Regions from separate parts of the Shewanella sp. ULN5 genome, predicted to be linked through region 2. Evidence: predicted binding sites of a transcription regulator. Region 2 holds the regulator's gene; the other holds the start of a gene.
What was found. The regulator sigma-54, encoded in region 2, starts transcription at its own class of promoters, with help from an activator protein. The targets are predictions, from matches to a motif close to GTTGGCACGNNNNTNGNNT.

Region 1 (10,023 bases), on a different contig from region 2:
TAGTTTTTAAAAACTTTTTACTCGTTCGCTCACATTCTAGCCACGATGACGTTTTTTTAGCTGAGTCGATGGTTTTTAGAACAATAAAGTGTATTTTTTAAACCAAAGGAGTCTTTAAAGTCCCGTATGAAGCTGTAGTAAGAGTATAAATACTCAATACTTCTATTTTTTAGAAAGATATTGGCTATTTTTACGGATTTATCTTTACTAAATAGTAAGTAAACTGTTTCACATGGTGTTAATGCATCAAAAGTCAAATTAAAGGGGTAGTCATGTTTAACAATAGTCCTGCTGGATATGGGTTAATCACCATTTTCATTCATTGGATATCAGCAGTAACCGTTATAGGTTTGTTTGCGCTTGGTTTTTGGATGGTTGATTTAACCTATTACAGCAGCTGGTATAAAACAGCACCCGATATTCATAAAAGTGTCGGGATCCTATTGTTGCTTATAACCATACTCAGAGTGTTATGGCGGTTTATTGCAATAAAGCCGGCAGCCGTTGCAACGCACAAGCAGTGGGAGCAACAAAGTGCTCATTGGGCTCATCGCATTATTTATCTTTTGATGCTGTCCATTATGGTTTCTGGCATTTTAATTTCTACTGCAGATGGTCGAGCAATTTGGGTATTTAATTGGTTTCAATTTCCTGCAGTGGGTGAATTGTTTGATGATCAAGCCGACCTTGCGGGTTTATTTCATCAATATGCAGCATATAGTTTGATAGGTTTGGTGATCATCCATGCCGCAGGTGCGTTAAAGCATCATTTTATAGACAAAGATTCAACCTTAATCCGTATGTTACGTATTAAGCGTTAATTGGCAGAGACGTTTAATCTGTTAACAAGCAAATATTAATCTGCTTGATTATATCGGTTACGCTCAGTCACACATAAACAGTTATCTCAATACATAAAGTCATTAACCTATAGGAAGGATTAACAATGAAAAAACACTTAATAGCAGCCGTAATGAGCTCTGCCATGTTAGCGCCAATGTTTGTTGCCAATACCGTAAACGCAGCAGACTATGTTATCGACACCCAAGGTGCTCATGCGTTTATCCAATTTAAAGTAAGCCATTTAGGCTATAGCTTTGTTATGGGACGCTTTAATGACTTTAGCGGTGACTTTAGCTTTGATGCCAGCAAAGTTGAACAGGCGAGTATAAATGTTGATATCAACACCGACAGCGTTGATTCTAACCATGCTGAACGTGACAAGCATTTACGTAGCCCTGATTTTTTAAATACGGCAAAATTTCCAAAAGCGAGCTTTAAATCAACTTCGGTACAAGATAAAGGTGATGGTAAGTTTGTTGTTAATGGCGATTTTACTTTTAACGGAGTCACTAAACCGTTGGCGATTGATGCTGTAATGATAGGTGAAGGCGATGATCCTTGGGGCGGATACCGCGCAGGCTTTACCGGTACAACCACTTTTAAAATGAAAGACTACGGGATGAAAATGGATTTAGGCCCTGCTTCAGCGAATGTTGAGCTTGAGTTGGTTGTTGAAGGGATTAAAAAATAGCTCGCGATTGATTTAACTCGGGAATAAGTCATTTGCATTATTTAACCTGAACTCTGGATAAGAGATTAGCTAAATGTATGAAATTAAATAACATATATCTAACCCATGTATTTTAGAGAGATATTTTTTCTTAGAACAAGGCAAATTTGTGCGTCAATAGCTGGCCTATTGCAAACAAAGTTAACACAGTTTTCAGTAAAAAATAGCCTCTAGAAAGCAAGTTGTTATCCAGAGTTCAGGTTATTTAGCTTATTAACCGATGATATTAACAAAAAACCGCCATTATCATTAATGGCGGTTTTTGTTATGGGTATTTTGAGTGGATAAGGCCATAAACTTTCGTGTTAACTCAACATCGTTTGAGCTCAATCTAAGTCTGCCTTATCATCCCAAGCTGAGGTTATTTAATCAGTTGAATTTTACCGAAAACATCAGCTGTTTTATAACCTAAATTTTTGTCACCATTGATTGGGATTATGCTATGCGAACCGACAAAACTTTCACGTTCGGCTGAACCATCGTTATCACAATAGGCCAGCATAAATCCGATAATATCACCAAGCTGCAAGGTGACGGCTAATGCCTGTAACTTATCATCTGCCGCGAGTTTGTCATTGTAAGAGTCAGGAAAAACATTAATGGCAAGCTCCCAATAGATAACCTCAGGATGGTCCGTATCTCGCTGCCAGCGGCTATAAACGTGTTGGTTAAAGGTTTGCGCCTGTTGAGATGAATTGAAGTCGGCAACTTGATTGTCTAGTGCAACATGATAAGCAAATGCATTGTGATTAAATTGATGCTCGCCGCCAGACGCATCCTGGTCAATAAATAACTCAAGACAATCATCATCCCAATATAACTTGGTCGGATCGGCAGTTTTATCGAACAAAACATTGTCAACAATTTCAGCCAGTAGATACAGTTTATCTTCACGCCACAATAATTTATAACGTCCACTAAAGTCACCCAATACTGGTTTTACACCAAGAATAAGCTGATCGATTGCTAACCAAGGGGCGTTGTCCCACAAACTCTCTGGTTTGCCATCGATATTAACTGGTGTATCAGCATATTTTACTTCGATAGGATGATTTTTTGTGGCAGAGGGCGTTTCGGCAAATGTCTGAAAACTGCATAAGGTCATTGTTAAATAACCCAGCTTGAATAGAGTCTTATTTAAATTAGGTAGGCTAAACATGCGGTTCCTTATACTAGTGAGTTACTTAAGGCGGGTGCAAGTCTAAGCGACTAAAATTGAATGATCTTAACCCGAGTTTTTAAGCTTGCCTTGTCTATCACCACTATGAAGGATAAAAAAGGATAAGCGAAACACTTATCCTTTAATTGTCACTTAGGCTTTTATGCTAAATGAGATGATTAATCTTCTGAAGGAGGAACATAGCCTTCAATTTCTACATCTTTGCCTTCAAATAAAAAGTTAGTCATTTGTTCTTCAAGAAATTGACGATCTTCAACATTCATCATGTTAAGTTTTTTCTCGTTGATAAGCATGGTTTGCTTTTTTTGCCACAACCCCCATGCTTCTTTGCTGATATTGTCAAAAATACGTTTACCTAAGGCACCTGGGTAAAGTTGGAAGTCTAAGCCGTCAGCTGATTTATTTAAATGAACGCATTCTACAGTGCGAGACATGTTTACTCCTTAACGTGTATTGGGGCAGCGACATTATCGGGGTGTTTAGCTAATTCAGCAGCAAGATTGGCTAAAATCTTTTCAGTTGCTGCGGCTAAACCGACTTTGGCTGGATGGATGATGTTATACCAGAGTGGTGGCGTTTGTTCCATCACCCCATTAATATCCGCTGTTGAAAAGCATAATTCTTGATGTTCGACGACGACTAAAATAGGGGTAATATCTAAGTGAAAATGACTAAAAGTATGCCTAAATCCGACTAAGTCGATAGCAGATTTAATTAACTGGTGCTTTTGGGCATAGTGTTCAATAGATGCTTGATCATCAAATTGTGGGAAACACCATAATCCCCCCCATATTCCTGCGGGTGGACGTTGAATTAATTGCACTTGTCCTTGATGCAGCATCACAAGCATCCAGGCTTGCTTTGTTGGGATGGTTTTTTTCGGCTTTTTACCTGGATACAGATGTTGGTTACCGCTTAGCTGGGCTTGGCAATCAATTGCCACAGGACAGTTTGAACATTGTGGTTTACTACGACTGCAAATACTGGCACCTAAATCCATCATGGCTTGATTGTATTTTTGTACCTCTTTTATAGGGGTTAACTTATCGGTTAAATCCCATAAAGTTTGCTCAACGTTTTTTTGTCCTGGCCAGCCATCAATGGCACCATGGCGGGCAAGCACTCGCTTTACGTTACCATCTAAAATTGGGTGGTGTTGCCCAAGAGATAAAGATAACACCGCACCAGCCGTTGATCGCCCAATGCCTGATAAGGCTAATACCTGTTCAAACTCGGTTGGGAAAACACCGGCAAATTCATCTCGGATATGAATTGCTGCTTTATGAAGGTTACGTGCTCTGGCGTAATAACCTAGCCCAGTCCAAAGATGCAGTACTTCATCTTGGTCAGCATTAGCCAAATCAACAACCGTTGGAAACCGTGCCATAAATTTTTGGTAATAAGGGATAACAGTTGCAACTTGGGTTTGTTGCAACATGATCTCAGAAACCCATACGCTATATGGGGTTTTATCTATTTGCCACGGCAGCTTTTTACGCCCGTGAATGTCATACCAAGCGATGATTCGCTCAGCGAAAGAGGATACTTTTTTCATCGTCGCAGTGTAGCGATAGGCAATTAATCAAACAAGGTTTATATAAACAATTGTTAGCAGATTAGGTATACTACGGGGCTGAAATAAAATTTTAAGATTAACTATTACAAATAGAGTCGTTTTTTAAACGCATAATTGTAATAAAGAGGCGAAAATGAGCGACGTTACCACAGCTGAATTTAATGAAGAAGGTAAGTACCTTCGTAAAATCAGAAGCTTTGTATTACGTGAAGGCCGTTTAACGAAAGGGCAATCACAAGCTATTGAATCACACTGGCCAACAATGGGACTTGATTATAGTCCTGAAGCTTTGGATTTAACTCAGGTATTTGGCCGCGAAGCCGACACGGTTTTAGAGATCGGTTTCGGTATGGGCGCATCTTTAGTGCAAATGGCGAAAGCGGCTCCTGAGCTAAACTACATTGGCATTGAAGTGCATAAGCCTGGAGTAGGAGCGTGTTTGGCTGATGCTGGTGAAGCCCAAGTCACTAACTTGCGTGTTTATCATCATGATGCAATGGAAGTGTTAGAGCACAGTATTGCCGACGGCTCTTTGGCTCGTGTGCAGTTGTTTTTCCCCGATCCTTGGCATAAAAAACGTCACCACAAGCGTCGTATTGTTCAGCCAGAATTTGTCCAGCTTATTCGCCGTAAACTGAAAGTAGGTGGCGTATTCCATATGGCGACAGACTGGGAAAATTACAGCGAACATATGCTAGAAGTGATGCAAGCTGCCCCTGGTTATAAAAACCAATCAGCAACAGGCACAGTGGTAGAAAGACCCGATCACCGTCCTTTGACAAAATTTGAAGCCCGTGGCCATCGCTTAGGCCATGGTGTTTGGGATATAATGTTCGAACGTATTGATTAATAACGTCTATTAGGAGAAAAATCATGGCAAAGAATCGTAGCCGTCGTTTACGTAAAAAGTTACGTGTTGATGAGTTCCAAGAGTTCGGTTTTGACATCCAGTGGACGTTTGAAGAGTCTGTGTCAGAACAGGATATTGATAGTTTAGTTGATCAGTTTATCGATGAAGTGATTGAACCTCGTCAATTAGGTTTTCATGGCGGTGGTCATAAAGAATGGCAAGGTATTATCGCCACACAGCACATTGGTAAATGTACCGATGAAGATATCGCAGCAGTTACCGGTTTTTGGCAAGGCAAACCAGTTAAAGAAGTGGAAGCGTCTACTTTATATGATATCTGGTGGGGCTAATTGCTAAACCAAGCGTTACTACAACAAGCGGTCGACAGTGTCAGGCCGCTTTTAGGTAAAGGTAAAGTTGCCGACTACATCCCAGCTTTAGCGAATGTTGATAACACTAAGCTTGCCATTGCTGTTACAACCGTTGACGGGCAAACAATCGGTGCTGGTGATTATCTTGAGCCTTTCTCTATTCAATCTATTTCTAAAGTCTTTAGCCTTACACTGGCACTGAATCTTTATCGTGAAGATGAAATTTGGAGTCGCGTAGGTAAAGAACCTTCAGGTCATTCATTTAACTCTCTGGTACAAGTTGAGTTAGAACGCGGTAAGCCTAGAAACCCTTTTATAAATGCAGGTGCCTTGGTGATCGCTGATTTATTGCAGGCCCGAAGCGGTGCGCCAAAACAGCGCATGTTAGAGGTAGTGCGTAAACTCAGTATGAACCCGACGATTGCATACGACAAAGTGGTTGCTGATTCTGAGTTTGCTTTTAGTGCGCGTAATGCTGCAATCGCCTATTTAATGAAGTCATTTGGCAATTTTGATGGCGTCGTTGAAACGGTACTGAAAAATTATTTTCATTATTGCGCCTTACGAATGAACTGTGCTGATTTATCTAAGTCGATGCTGTATCTGGCAAACCGTGGTAAAACCTTAACCGGCGAGCAACTAGTCACTCCTGTCCAAACTCGTCAGTTAAACGCGTTATTGGCAACATCAGGTTTGTATGATGGTGCGGGTGAATTTGCTTATCGAGTGGGTATGCCGGGCAAAAGTGGTGTTGGCGGCGGTATTATTGCGGTGATCCCTGGCGATATGTCAGTGTGTGTCTGGTCGCCAGAATTAGATACTAATGGGAATTCATTGGCAGGCACCGCTATGTTAGAGCATCTTTGCCAGCAATTAGGACGTTCAATTTTCTAACGTTTTTATCCAGATAATCCTCTTACGTCGTTAACTTAATTAACCATTGATTAAAATGCCTAATAAGTAGCTTATTTGGCGATTTCAGCGTGGGAGTTTTTTGGTTTTAATATATCGCTTTATTGTTAAGTTAATGAATTTTAGTTTATTTTTGTTTTTGGCATGTTTGGTGCATTGTTTAATGCAGAGTTTAGTGCAAATAGTATATTTAATATTAACGCTCTGTGTTCAAAATGACAAAACCAGGGTTTAAGTTACAGAGTAAATAGTTGGCTTGTTTTTTTTAAACCACTATTTTGCGGTTATCAGTTAAACGTGATTATCATTTTAAAAAGGATTTACCTAATGGCTAACAACAATAAAGCAACCACATCACATTCAACCAGCACAATTCAATCACCTTTACTCGGGCAAAAGTTACTTACGGGGATAGCCTTATCAGGTTTGATTTTTACAGCCAGTGCATTTACTCCGGCCATGGCAAAAATGTCTTTGAATGATCAAAACTGCAATGTCACCTTAAACTACGATGTTACTGTCGAGCCAAAATCTTTAAAGGTAAGTGAAAAGGGCGCTGAAAAATACCGTGTTGAAGTGGGGCAGCTATTCGTTGAGGGTAAAGCCGTTAATTTAAACGCTAAACAGCAAAAACTACTGACTCAATATTCTGATGAAGTTTCTCGCCAAGTGCCTGAGGTTATAGATTTAGTCGGTGAGGTTGTCAACGTGGCAACACAAGCCGTCAGTATGGCGCTTACGCCGTTGTTAGGTGACGCAGCAGGTAGCCAAATTGATAAGTTAATGGCAGGCATTGAAAAGCGTGTAGACACCATGGCATATCAACATGGCGATAAATTTTTTATTGGTTCAACCGATGCTTCATTAGAAGAAACCTTTAATGATGAGTTTGAACAGGAAATGGAAAATATTATTTCAAATTCAATTGGCAGCTTGATGATGAGCATGGGTAGTCAGATTATGTCTGCGGAAGGCGGGTCATTTGAAGAAAAAATGAATACATTTGCCACTAAAATGGAGAATGTAGGTAAAGACATTGAAACCCAGATGGAATCACAATCTCAGGCGCTAGAAGCGAGAGCGAATAAAGTGTGTGGTGATTTTGAACAGTTAATGGTGTTAGAAAACCAGCTTAGAAAAGAAATCCCTCAATTAGCGCCATATCCGCTTGCTGTTATGCAAGATCAACCTTTGGCTGAATAAGTTAACCATATGCTTAGTTAACCATAGGCTTATTTAACCATAGGCTTATATTGTTAACAGCGGTTTAGCGGCACATTTTTATCCTAGTATTGTTCGTTTTATGCTTGTCACCTGACCTTCCCCTGCATGTTTAATCGTGCAGGGGCTTTTTGTTTTTAACATCCCCAGCTGTTCACCTCGCGTTGTTTAATGCCAAGTTTGTTCTGATAAAAAAATTGACAATTATAATTATAGAGCAATAGGATAGTTTTTTGTTATACTCATAAAAATTATAAGAAAAATGCACGTTATCTCAAATTTTGTTAGTTTTTCGGATAATTGGCGTAACTTTACCGCTCAACCTAGCTGTTTTTTAGTAAAAATAAAGAACTAGCCAGTTGATTACCCTGTGATATGACATTCACAGGCAATATGGTCAGTAAAGAAATTGCCGAAAATCGTTTTCAATGTCGTAAACAGCTTAAGGCGACTTTCATGTTAGAACTTTTAGAACCTATTGCAATTTTTACCCATGTCGCACGCGCAGGAAGTTTCAGTGCCGCGGCTAGACGTCTTGGTATTTCCAAGTCGAAAGTGAGTACTCAGGTTGCTGATTTAGAGCATAAACTGGGTGTTCAACTTATTCAGCGAACGACACGTAGCTTAAGTTTGACTGAAGCAGGAAACTTACTTTATTTGCAGGGTGAGGAGTTACTGCGTGATGCTGAACAAGCCGTAGCCAGTGTACATAATTTAAATGATGCCACCCGTGGAGTATTGAAGGTTGGTATTTCACAATCGTTTGGTACCATGCATATCATTCCTGCTCTACCTGAGTTTATGGCAAAACATCCAGAGCTAGAGTTACAGGTTAGTTTACTTGATCACAAAGTCGATGTTGTCAGTGAAGGGTTAGACCTTCTGTTAACCATGTCAGAGCAACTGCCATTAGGGATGGTTGCTCGTCCGCTGATGAAGTGTCAGTTCTTGCTAGCGGCATCGCCGAAATACATTGCCAAGCATGGCAATATTTCACGCCCAGAACAACTTGTTGATCACAACTGTTTGGTCTATCAGGGTGAATGGCATGAACACAGCATGTGGCAGTTCAAAAAAGGCGAAGATTACTGTGAGATTGGTGTATCAGGTAATTTCCGTGTAGATAATGCGCCAGCGTTAAAGTCTGCAGCAGTAAGTGGTCTAGGTATTGCTTATCTTGCCAGCTACTTGATGGAAGATGAAATTGAAAATGGCACATTAGTACCATTGTTACCCGATTGGCAGTTAACCAATAACTTGCCATTACAGGCTGTTTACCCTCGTCGTAAACATCTTGCTCCCAAGGTAAGTGCCTTTATTGACTTCATTAAAGGTCACATTGGTACATCGCCATACTGGGATACAAAATTCGAACACTTGTATAAATTGCGTAAGTAATTTTAAAAACATTGTTTTACAAATAAAACAAAACCGCAACCTAGTGTGCGGTTTTTTGTTTTTCATTTTGAATCAATTGCTTACCCTTGTTGTTTAGTAGGTTTCTCTAAAGTAGTTATCAATGACTTAGGCTAGCTTGAAATTACATGTGTTGCAGTTCGTTCTTATTTGAATACAATAGGTATCAGTTGATTCGAGATGATTTGACCAAAGCATGTTACTGAGAAATGACCCCTTTTCAATAATGTGTACAAATCCGCTAACAAGCAAATTTTGAGTCACGGCTGGTATTGAATTGCAAACTAAAACAATGTCAGCTTTGAAACCATCATCCTAGTTTAATTGGTTTACCCCGGACTTTGTCTGGGGTTATTTTTTTCTACCGACTCCCGACTACCGACTACCGACTACCGACTACCGACTACCGACTCCCGACTACCGACTACCGACTACCGACTACCGACTACCGACTACCGACTCCCGACTCCCGACTACCGACTATCGACTCCCGACTATCGACTACCGACTATCGACTATCGACTATCGACTACCGACTACTGACTCCCGACTCCCGACTATCGACTACACCAGCTAACAACGACCGTCTATGATTTACTCTCAACGACTGTAATTCTTTTGACTTAGTGCTTGAGCAGCATCAACCAATAAATACCTTTAAGATTTTGTGATGTTTTCCTTTATTGAGGCGATAACATAAAGGCATATTTAAAATCTAATGGGCTGATTTTATTAGGCTGTATACACAAAAGGTGGCGCTGTAACTTTGTGCTATCAATCATTTCGTATTTTATATTGACTGATTTTTACTTTAGCCAATCAAAAACAGAAACCCGAAGGTTTCTGTTTTTAATGTGCAATCAGATCCGTTTATTTAACCGATTTAACCCATTGGTTAACTTTGGTTTCTAAAACGTCTAGCGG
Region 2 (10,023 bases):
CAATACCCCTGACAACAAAAACAGACCTACTAATAACTCAATCTTCCGTGTCAACATACGCTTAAACCACTTAAATAGTTAATGAATTTATCTTAATTTCCGAACATTAATGCGGTCAGCAAAAAGTCCAAAGCGAGGACAGCTAAACTGGCTTGCACTACCGTCGATGTCGTTGCACGGCTGATACCTTCTGGATTAGGTTGTACTTCATAGCCGCGATATAACGCAATCCAGGTCACTACCACGCCAAAAACTGTACTTTTAATCAGGCAATTAACGATATCTTCACGCCACTCAATAGACGCTTGTAATATCGACCAAAACGCACCGGTATCGATCCCTTTCCATTCAACGCCCACTAGGTGGCCACCGAAAATACCCACTAAGCTGAACATCATCGCCAGTAGCGGCATACTGATCACACCAGCCCAAAAACGAGGCGCAATAATTTGCCTAAGCGGGTCAATTGCCATCATCTCTAAACTTGATAGCTGCTCCGTTGATTTCATTAAGCCGATTTCAGCAGTTAAAGCAGAACCGGCACGCCCAGCAAACAACAACGCTGTGACTACGGGCCCTAACTCTCGTAGCAAGCTTAGCGCGACCATAGGGCCGAGACTGTCTTCGGTGCCAAAGTCGACTAAAATATTATAACCTTGAAGGGCCAGAACCATGCCAATAAATAAGCCCGACACTAAAATAATCACCATTGAACGCACACCCAGTACGTACATTTGTTTAATGACGAGAGGCACGCCTTTTTTAGGATTGGGAATGTGCGCAATAGCGCGCCATAACATCAGCCCTGCTTTACCATAACTGCTTACTAACTCAATGGCATAACGGCCAATAGCAGCAATTAAATTAATTGGACTCACTCAACAACTCCTGTTGATAATCCGCTGCGGGATAATGAAAAGGTACCGGACCATCTGGCGCACCTTGAATAAACTGGATTAATTGCGGGTTATCGGACGCCCTTAATTGTTCCGGCGTACCCTCAGCAATCACTTTTTTATTCGCAATCACATAAACATAATCCGCAATACCCAATACTTCTTTTACATCGTGAGACACCACCACAGAAGTAAGCTTAAGCGAATCAGATAATTCACGGATCAATTTAACTAACATACCCATAGATATTGGGTCTTGCCCTGCAAAAGGCTCATCATATAACACCATTTCAGGCTCTAATGCGATGGCTCTTGCTAATGCCGCGCGGCGTTGCATCCCGCCAGACAACTCACTTGGCATCATAAAAGCAGCACCACGCAGGCCAACGGCTTGCAACTTCATTAATACAATGGAACGGATAATCGATTCGGGTAAACCTGAATGCTCACGCAAAGCAAACGCCACGTTATCGAACACGTTCATGTCGGTAAATAACGCACCACTTTGAAACAACATACTCATACGTTTGCGAACTTGATATAGCTCAGTTCGAGATAAGGTGTGCATATTCAGACCGTCAAATAGCACTTCACCTTTATCAGGTGTTAACTGAGCACCAATTAGCTTAAGTAATGTGGTTTTCCCTATACCGCTAGGCCCCATTATGGCGGTAACTTTACCTCTGGGGATCGTTAATGAAATGTCATCATAAATGACTTTCTTACCCCAACCAAAAGCAAGGTGATTGATTTCAACAAGCGGATTTTGCAGCACTGTCGGTGTCTCTGACATGATATTCGAAGAGATAGCAGCCATCCTGGCATGTAAATGAAGATTAAATTTTACGTGAATGTTGCTTACCTAACAACCTACTCTGATTAAAAACCGCTAATCTGAAATGAATTTAATCTTAATAAATGATTAACTTGCTAATGATCAAACCACTTCCATCCTTTTGTGGCTTTCAATTTGACTCATTTGCAGCGAAAATACACGGGTTTAGAAAATTAAAGGGATAACATGTTAGTTAATATTTTGTTGCTGTGCGCTGGGCTAGCTGTACTGGTATTTAGTGCCGATAAATTTGTTTACGGGGCATCAGCCTTTGCAAGAAACCTAGGTTTACCCCCAATGCTGATTGGTTTAACCATTGTGGCAATGGGCAGCTCGGCACCTGAAATGTTTGTTGCGGCAACGGCATCAATGGACGGCATGAATGATACCGCCGTCGGTAATGTGCTGGGTTCTAACATCGCAAACATTACCCTAATTCTTGGTCTTACTGCTTTGCTTGGGGCGATTAGCGTAAGTTCTAAAACCCTGAAGCGAGAAATTCCATTGATGCTAGCGGCAACAGTGCTTGCCGGTTATCTGATCCACGACGGCATGCTGGCCCGCTATGAAGGCATTATATTATTAGTGGCCTTTTTGTCTGTCATGGGCTGGTTTATTTACCAAGCAATGACCAATAAAGACACCGATATTATGGGCGAAGAAATGGATGCCGAGATCCCTAAGGATGTCCCTACAATTCGTGCTATCATGTGGATACTCGTCGGTATGGTTTTATTACCGTTATCAGCAGGTTGGATGGTAGATGGTGCGGTAGGTATTGCAAAGATTTATGGATTATCTGATTTAGTGATTGGATTAACCATTATTGCTGTTGGCACCAGTTTACCTGAACTTGCCGCATGTATTGCCGGAGTGTTAAAAAAAGAAGACGATTTAGCTATTGGTAACATAGTTGGCTCGAATTTATTTAATATTCTTGCGGTACTCGCTATTCCAGGGCTAATCTCACCAGGTGAAGTTGATGCAACGGCAATCGACAGAGATTTTTATATGGTATTGGCCACCAGTATCGCATTAGCAGTATTAGTGTTATCTAGTGGCGCAAAGCAGCAACTCACTCGTTGGCATGGCATTTTATTATTATTGACCTTTATTGCGTACCAGTACGTTGTCTTCACCGCTCATTAAAGGGGCGTAAAGGACTTTACCAAGAGAGACAAACATGGCAAACCAAACTCAATTTCGTCAATGGGGCCGCAAGGTCATTGATATTGAAAAAGCAGCATTGGAACATCTTTATCAATTTGTTGATTCAGAAGCATTTGAACAAGCATGTGAATTAATCATGCAGTGCAAAGGAAAAGTCATTGTCATGGGCATGGGAAAATCAGGTCATATTGGCAATAAAATATCGGCAACCTTTGCCAGTACTGGCACACCCGCATTTTTTGTTCATCCTGGGGAAGCCAGTCACGGTGATTTAGGGGCTTTGGCAAAAAATGACATTATTCTGGCCATATCTAACTCAGGTGAATCAAGCGAAATACTCACACTGATGCCAGTAATACAACGTATGGGAGTACCTGTTATTGCCGTTACCGGTAAACCTGACTCCAATATGGCAAAATTAGCCAAATTACATTTGTGTATTGAAGTGCCAGAAGAAGCTTGTCCGTTAGGGCTAGCACCAACATCAAGTACCACAGCAACTTTAGTCATGGGTGATGCGCTCGCGGTAGCCTTATTACAAGCAAAAGGTTTTACCCGTGATGATTTTGCCTTATCCCATCCGGGTGGCTCTTTGGGCCGAAAATTACTGCTTAAAGTAAATGATGTGATGCATCAGGGCAACGACTTACCCTTGGTTAAACAGGATATCTGTATTACTGAAGCGCTGTATGAAATATCCAATAAAGGCTTAGGCATGACAGCCGTTGTCGACGATAACAATATATTAGTCGGTATTTTTACCGATGGTGATTTACGTCGTGTGATTGACGCTGAAGTGAACTTGCGTACCACACCTATTTCACATGTTATGACCAAACACTGCGTGACAAGCCCGGCTAACATCTTGGCTGCACAAGCACTGCAAATTATGGATGAGAAAAACATCAATGGTTTGATTGTCGTAAATGAACAACATCAACCAATTGGCGCATTAAATATGCTCGATATGGTTAAAGCAGGGGTAATATAAACATGACAATTCAAACGCCAAGCCATCAAGGTTTTTACGGCCCAATTAGCGATGATATTTGGCAGCGAGCGAAAAAAATTAAACTGCTGATTTGTGATGTTGACGGCGTATTTTCTGATGGCCGCATTTATTTGAATAACAGTGGTGAAGAAACCAAAGCTTTTCACACCCGCGATGGTTACGGTGTTCGTTCAGCACTAACAAGTGGAATAAATGTAGCCGTTATTACCGGACGTAAATCTCAAATCGTCGAAAACCGCATGAGCGCTCTGGGTATAAAAGATATTTATCAAGGTGTTGATAATAAGTTTGTCCCGTATGAAGCATTAATCAAGCAATATAACGTAGCTGCAGATGAAGTCGCTTATATCGGTGATGACATGGTTGATTTGCCAGTTATGAAAGTGGTTGGTTTAGCGGTTTGTGTTGCTGATGGCCATCCCTTTGTTCGTATGCATTGCCACATGACAACACACATCAAGGGCGGTCATGGCGCATTGCGTGAACTCACAGATTTACTATTGTTAAGCCAAGGCAAATTTGAAAATGCCCACGGTATGAGTATATGAATCGTACCACACTCGCCATCTGTGCATTCTTTGGCTTAGCGTTAACTTTGTACTGGCAGGTACAGGATAAACGCAACAAAATGGCACTGGTAGTAGACACACGTATTGAGCGGCCTGATTTTGTCGCTGATGACCTGCATACTACAGAATTTAATACGCTAGGTTTAGTCGACAGTAAAATGAGCGCTACACACATGGAGCATTACTCCATGACTAATACGACTTTATTTACTGACCCCGTATTGCTACTTTATCCACAAAACGGTAAAGCGCAATGGCAAATAACCGCAAAAAACGCCACGCTTGAACAACAGACAAATAAAGTCAGTTTACAAAATGATGTAATAATCAATGCCATTGACATTGAAGAGCCGCTACAATCGCTCGAAACACAGCAAGTCACCTTTGATTTAGAAACCATGATTGGCCGCTCTGAAGATCCGGTTATCATTAAAGGTAATGGTTTTTTAATTAATGGCTTAGGATTATTTGCCGATCTCAATGCAGAAGAAATTACCTTGCTCAGTGAGGTAGAAGGAACATATGAACCACATTAAGTTTTTATCCAAATCACTCTGTAAGGTCAGTGTTCTTGCAACATTTGCTATCGCGGCACTGGCGAACAACGTCATGGCCAAAGAAGGCGATCTGCAACAAGAGCTGAAAATTGCCGCGGTAAGCCAACGTGCGGACATTAAAAATAACCAGATTATTTTTAATGGCCCAGTAAAAATCACCCAAGGTAGTATTAATATTAATGCCGATGAATTACGCGCATTTTCAGCTGAAAATGGCCAAACTAAAACGTTGATTGCTATTGGTAATCCCGCAACGTTTTCGCAGGAATTAGATGATGGTCGAATAGGCACCGCCAGTGCCAATGAGATCCGCTACGACCTAGCCACGACAGGTTTATTATTAACTGGCAATGCCAAGTTAGATCAGGCCGGTAGCAAAGTGACGGGCAATGTTATTCGCTACAATATCACCGCCCAAGAGCTGATTGCAGAAAGTACCGGTAAGGGAGAAGACCGTGTTATTACCATCATTCAGCCTGAAAACTTCCAAACCGAAGATGTACCGAAACAAAAACTTCCTGAAATTCCGTTAAAAAAGCAAGGTAACCAATGAGCCAAATTACCTTAACCGCTGAAAATTTAGCTAAAAGCTATAAAAGTCGTCAAGTTGTAAAAAGTGTCAGTTTAACGGTAAAAACCGGTCAAATTGTCGGCTTGTTAGGTCCTAATGGCGCCGGAAAAACCACCACCTTTTATATGGTGGTAGGTTTAGTCAAAAGTGATAACGGTCGTATTTTAATTGATAATGATGATTTGACTGCAGATCCAATGCATTTACGTGCTCGCAAAGGAATCGGCTATTTACCACAAGAAGCGAGTATTTTTAGAAAGCTAACCGTTCATGACAACATTATGGCCGTTCTGCAAACGCGCAAATCATTAAGCCAGGATGAACGAATTCAAGAGCTGGAAAGTCTTTTAGAGGAATTTCATATCACCCATATTCGAGACAGTTTAGGCATGTCCCTTTCTGGTGGTGAAAGACGTCGAGTTGAAATTGCACGTGCATTGGCCGCAAATCCTAAGTTTATCTTACTCGATGAACCTTTTGCCGGTGTTGACCCCATTTCAGTTATTGATATTAAAAAAATTATTCAACAACTGAAAAGTCGTGGCCTTGGAGTGCTCATTACTGACCACAATGTTCGCGAAACCCTTGATGTTTGTGAGCGCGCTTATATTGTCAGCCAAGGCAATCTCATTGCCGAGGGAACACCTGATGAAATACTCAACAATCAACAAGTACGAGCAGTATACTTGGGCGAACAATTCAAGCTATAGTTAATGTAAGCACAACAGATAGATGCTTTGAAAATACCAACACTTCAGTAAGCTTTTATTGTGGTGTTTCACAATGTATTTAAACAACATTTGCGAAATACACTCGTGTGAAACGGTGTAGCAAACGGAAATCTTCTAGGGATCAGCAGTAATGAAAGCGTCACTCCAACTTAAAATGGGTCAACATCTGACTATGACCCCACAACTGCAACAGGCGATTCGTTTGCTGCAGTTATCGTCTTTGGAGTTACAGCAAGAAATTCAACAAGCATTAGACTCAAACCCTTTGCTTGAAATGGAAGATGAATTTGCAGAATTTAACAACAAAAATGACCAACAAAAAAACCAATCAGAAACTGATTTTAGTGAACTAGTCGCGCCAACAATAGAAAAAGACACCTCAAGCGTTGATACAGCAGAATCGATGACAAAAGAGCAAATGTCTGATGATTTGCCTATGGATACGACCTGGGATGAAGTGTACACCGCATCTCCGATGGCCAGTTCTGGATCGGGCAGCATGCCAAGCGATGACATGCCTTTTCAAGGTGAAACCTCAGAAGGTTTGTACGAACACCTTGAATGGCAGAAGAATCTCACTCCTTTTTCTGATACCGACCTAGCCATTGCCACCGCCATCATCGATGCCATTGACGACACAGGTTATTTAACCCAAAGCACCGAAGACATCTTAGAAGCAATGGGAGACGAATCGGTTGAGCTTGATGAAGTTGAAGCGGTACTGAAACGTATCCAACATTTTGATCCTATTGGCGTTGCCTCTCGCGATCTCCGTGAATGTTTGCTGATCCAGTTAATGCAATATGATCCCAATACACCTCACATTGATAACGCAAAAGTGCTTATCAAAGATTATTTAGATTTAATTGCAGGCAGAGACTTTCGCACATTGATGCGTAAAACCAAGTTAAAAGAAGATGAACTTCGTGAGGCTATTGAGTTAATTCAATCTTTGAATCCACGCCCTGGTTCGATGATCACCCCGCAGGATGATGAATATGTTATCCCCGATGTTTCGGTGATGAAAAAGAATGGTCGTTGGGTTGTTGAATTAAATCCTGACAATATGCCCAAAATTGGTATAAACCAGCAATATGCGGCGATGGCAAAAAGCAGTAAAAGTCAGTCTGACAGCCAATTTATTCGCGGTCACTTGCAAGAAGCTAAATGGTTTATTAAAAGTTTAGAAAGCCGCAACGACACCTTATTAAAAGTGTCCAATTGCATTGTCCAGTTCCAACAAGGTTTTTTTGAGTATGGTGAAGAAGCCATGAAACCTATGGTACTGAATGACATAGCTGAAGCGGTAGAGATGCATGAATCAACTATTTCGAGGGTCACAACTCAAAAATACATGCATACTCCGCGCGGATTATTCGAATTAAAATACTTTTTCTCTAGCCACGTCAGTACCGACGACGGCGGCGAGTGCTCATCAACAGCAATTAGAGCCTTTATAAAAAAACTGGTTGCTGCCGAAAACCAAAAGAAACCATTAAGCGACAGTAAAATGGCGGATCTTTTGGCTGAACAAGGGATTAATGTTGCACGTCGTACTATCGCGAAATACCGTGAGGCGATGATGATCCCCCCCTCAAACCAGCGTAAGAGTTTATAATCTACCTAGGCAATTGGAGGATAAATATGCAAATAAATTTAACAGGTCACCATGTTGAAATTACTGAATCATTACGCGAATATGTCACGATAAAATTTTCAAAGCTTGAACGACATTTCGATCAGATCCATAATGTGCATGTCGTGTTAAATGTCGAAAAACAACAGCAAAAGGCAGAAGCAAAAGTCAGCTTAAATGGCGCTGAAGTATTTGCAGCTGCTGATCATGCCGACATGTATCATGCAATAGACGCCCTGATCGACAAACTCGATCGTCAGGTTATTAAACACAAAGAGAAACTATCTAAGCATTAATGATGGAACTTAGTACCATCCTGCAGCCGGAATGCACCTCCTGTGCCTCACCGGGCAGTAAGAAAAAGGTACTGGAACTTATCAGCGATTTAGTCGCTGCCCAGTACCCATCCCTTTCTTCGCAAGAGATTTTCGAAAGCCTAGTGGCCAGAGAAAAAATGGGTAGCACAGGAATAGGCTCTGGCATTGCAATCCCTCATGGTCGATTGACGACCATCGAACACCCCATTGCGATTTTTATTAAATGTGAAGAACCCATTCCATTTGATGCCATAGATAAACAACCCGTTGATTTGTTATTTGCCTTATTAGTTCCAGCGGAACAATGCCAACAACACCTCAGCACTTTATCTTCGATGGCAGAAAAGCTATCAGATAAACTTATTCTCAAGCAGTTACGTAAAAGTAGTAACTCCACTGAACTCTATCAGGTTATCACTGCATGAAATTAGTTATTGTATCGGGCCGCTCTGGTTCAGGTAAGTCTGTCGCACTAAGGGTATTAGAAGACCTTGGTTACTACTGTGTCGATAATTTACCTGTGGCATTGATTGGAACATTATTGGACCAGCTTACTGGCAGCCGCGATCAAATAGCGATTAGTGTCGACGTACGTAATATTGCCGACCAAGGAAAAGTACTACAAGAACAACTTGCTAAGTTAGGTAGCGATACTGAAATCTGTAGCTTTTTCTTAAACTCTTCAGACAAAGTATTACTTAAACGTTATAGCGAAACCCGCCGGTTACACCCTTTATCTAAGAATCAAATATCACTTCTAGAAGCAATTAAATTAGAAGGGGTGTTATTAGAACCTATCGCGAATGTGGTAGACCATTATATTGATACTTCAGCATTAAACATTTACGAATTGAGCGATCAAGTGCGTGAAATATTGATGGGCAGTGTTGATAAAGAGTTAGTCATTAACTTTGAATCATTCGGCTTCAAACATGGCATGCCAACCGAAGCAGACTTCATGTTTGATGTACGTTTTTTACCTAATCCTCATTGGGAAGTAGAACTGCGCCCTTATACAGGGCTCGATAAACCAGTACAAGAATTCCTTGGCAACCAGCCTTTAGTCAATAAGTTTATTTGGCAAATTGAAAATCTATTTGAAACTTGGATGCCGCATCTTGAGCGTAATAATCGCAGCTACTTAACCATCGCGATTGGCTGTACCGGTGGACAACATCGTTCTGTGTATATTGCAGATCAGCTGGCAAAACGTTTCTCGAATGATAAAAAGCATACGGTTCATGCAAGGCACCGAGAACTAGCAAATAAGGTTAAATAACGTTATTTAGCAGATTATTGGAGTCAGTGTTATGAGCCTTTTACAACGACAAGTCACCATTTCAAATAAATTGGGGTTACACGCTAGAGCCGCTACAAAGCTGGTGATACTGGCCAATGAGTTTGATGCCAATATCACCTTGATTCAGGGTAGCAAAACGGCCAGTGCAGCCAGTGTCTTAGGCTTACTGATGTTAGAAAGTGGGCTAGGTAAAACAATTGATATCACCGCTGATGGACCAGATGCTCAAGCTGCGCTTGATGCAATATGTGCGCTAATTAATGCTAAGTTCGATGAAGGCTGTTAACCCTAAAGGTAGGTGTTAACTCATCCACAATCATCATTTATTGATTTCTCTTCTGCTATGCTGCCACATTGCTAGATCTTCAGACTATTTTAAACAATTAATCAACCGACTATTGTCATCATTAGTGGTGTCAATCAGACCGA

Region 1: a site for sigma-54 is predicted at 6,601-6,619, ahead of ORI98_RS01450 (YggN family protein). Genes of this name have one in related genera too.

What each region holds. Positions count from the first base shown of each region.
Region 1 is NZ_JAPJEE010000001.1:327,767-337,789, reverse strand. Features, by position in the region: gene ORI98_RS01490 (cytochrome b) at 273-821, shown strand; gene ORI98_RS01485 (YceI family protein) at 947-1,534, shown strand; gene ORI98_RS01480 (sugar-binding protein) at 1,935-2,732, opposite strand; gene ORI98_RS01475 (oxidative damage protection protein) at 2,912-3,187, opposite strand; gene mutY (A/G-specific adenine glycosylase) at 3,190-4,308, opposite strand; gene trmB (tRNA (guanosine(46)-N7)-methyltransferase TrmB) at 4,463-5,179, shown strand; gene ORI98_RS01460 (50S ribosome-binding protein YggL) at 5,203-5,529, shown strand; gene glsB (glutaminase B) at 5,530-6,444, shown strand; gene ORI98_RS01450 (YggN family protein) at 6,790-7,665, shown strand; gene ORI98_RS01445 (LysR family transcriptional regulator) at 8,140-9,081, shown strand; gene ORI98_RS01440 (DUF885 family protein) at 9,970-10,023, opposite strand, start outside.
Region 2 is NZ_JAPJEE010000012.1:77,669-87,691, reverse strand. Features, by position in the region: gene mlaD (outer membrane lipid asymmetry maintenance protein MlaD) at 1-57, opposite strand, end outside; gene mlaE (lipid asymmetry maintenance ABC transporter permease subunit MlaE) at 93-878, opposite strand; gene ORI98_RS12575 (ATP-binding cassette domain-containing protein) at 865-1,689, opposite strand; gene ORI98_RS12570 (calcium/sodium antiporter) at 1,918-2,880, shown strand; gene ORI98_RS12565 (KpsF/GutQ family sugar-phosphate isomerase) at 2,915-3,892, shown strand; gene kdsC (3-deoxy-manno-octulosonate-8-phosphatase KdsC) at 3,895-4,461, shown strand; gene lptC (LPS export ABC transporter periplasmic protein LptC) at 4,458-5,018, shown strand; gene lptA (lipopolysaccharide transport periplasmic protein LptA) at 5,092-5,592, shown strand; gene lptB (LPS export ABC transporter ATP-binding protein) at 5,589-6,320, shown strand; gene ORI98_RS12540 (RNA polymerase factor sigma-54) at 6,472-7,959, shown strand; gene hpf (ribosome hibernation promoting factor) at 7,986-8,273, shown strand; gene ptsN (PTS IIA-like nitrogen regulatory protein PtsN) at 8,276-8,719, shown strand; gene rapZ (RNase adapter RapZ) at 8,716-9,573, shown strand; gene ORI98_RS12520 (HPr family phosphocarrier protein) at 9,605-9,880, shown strand.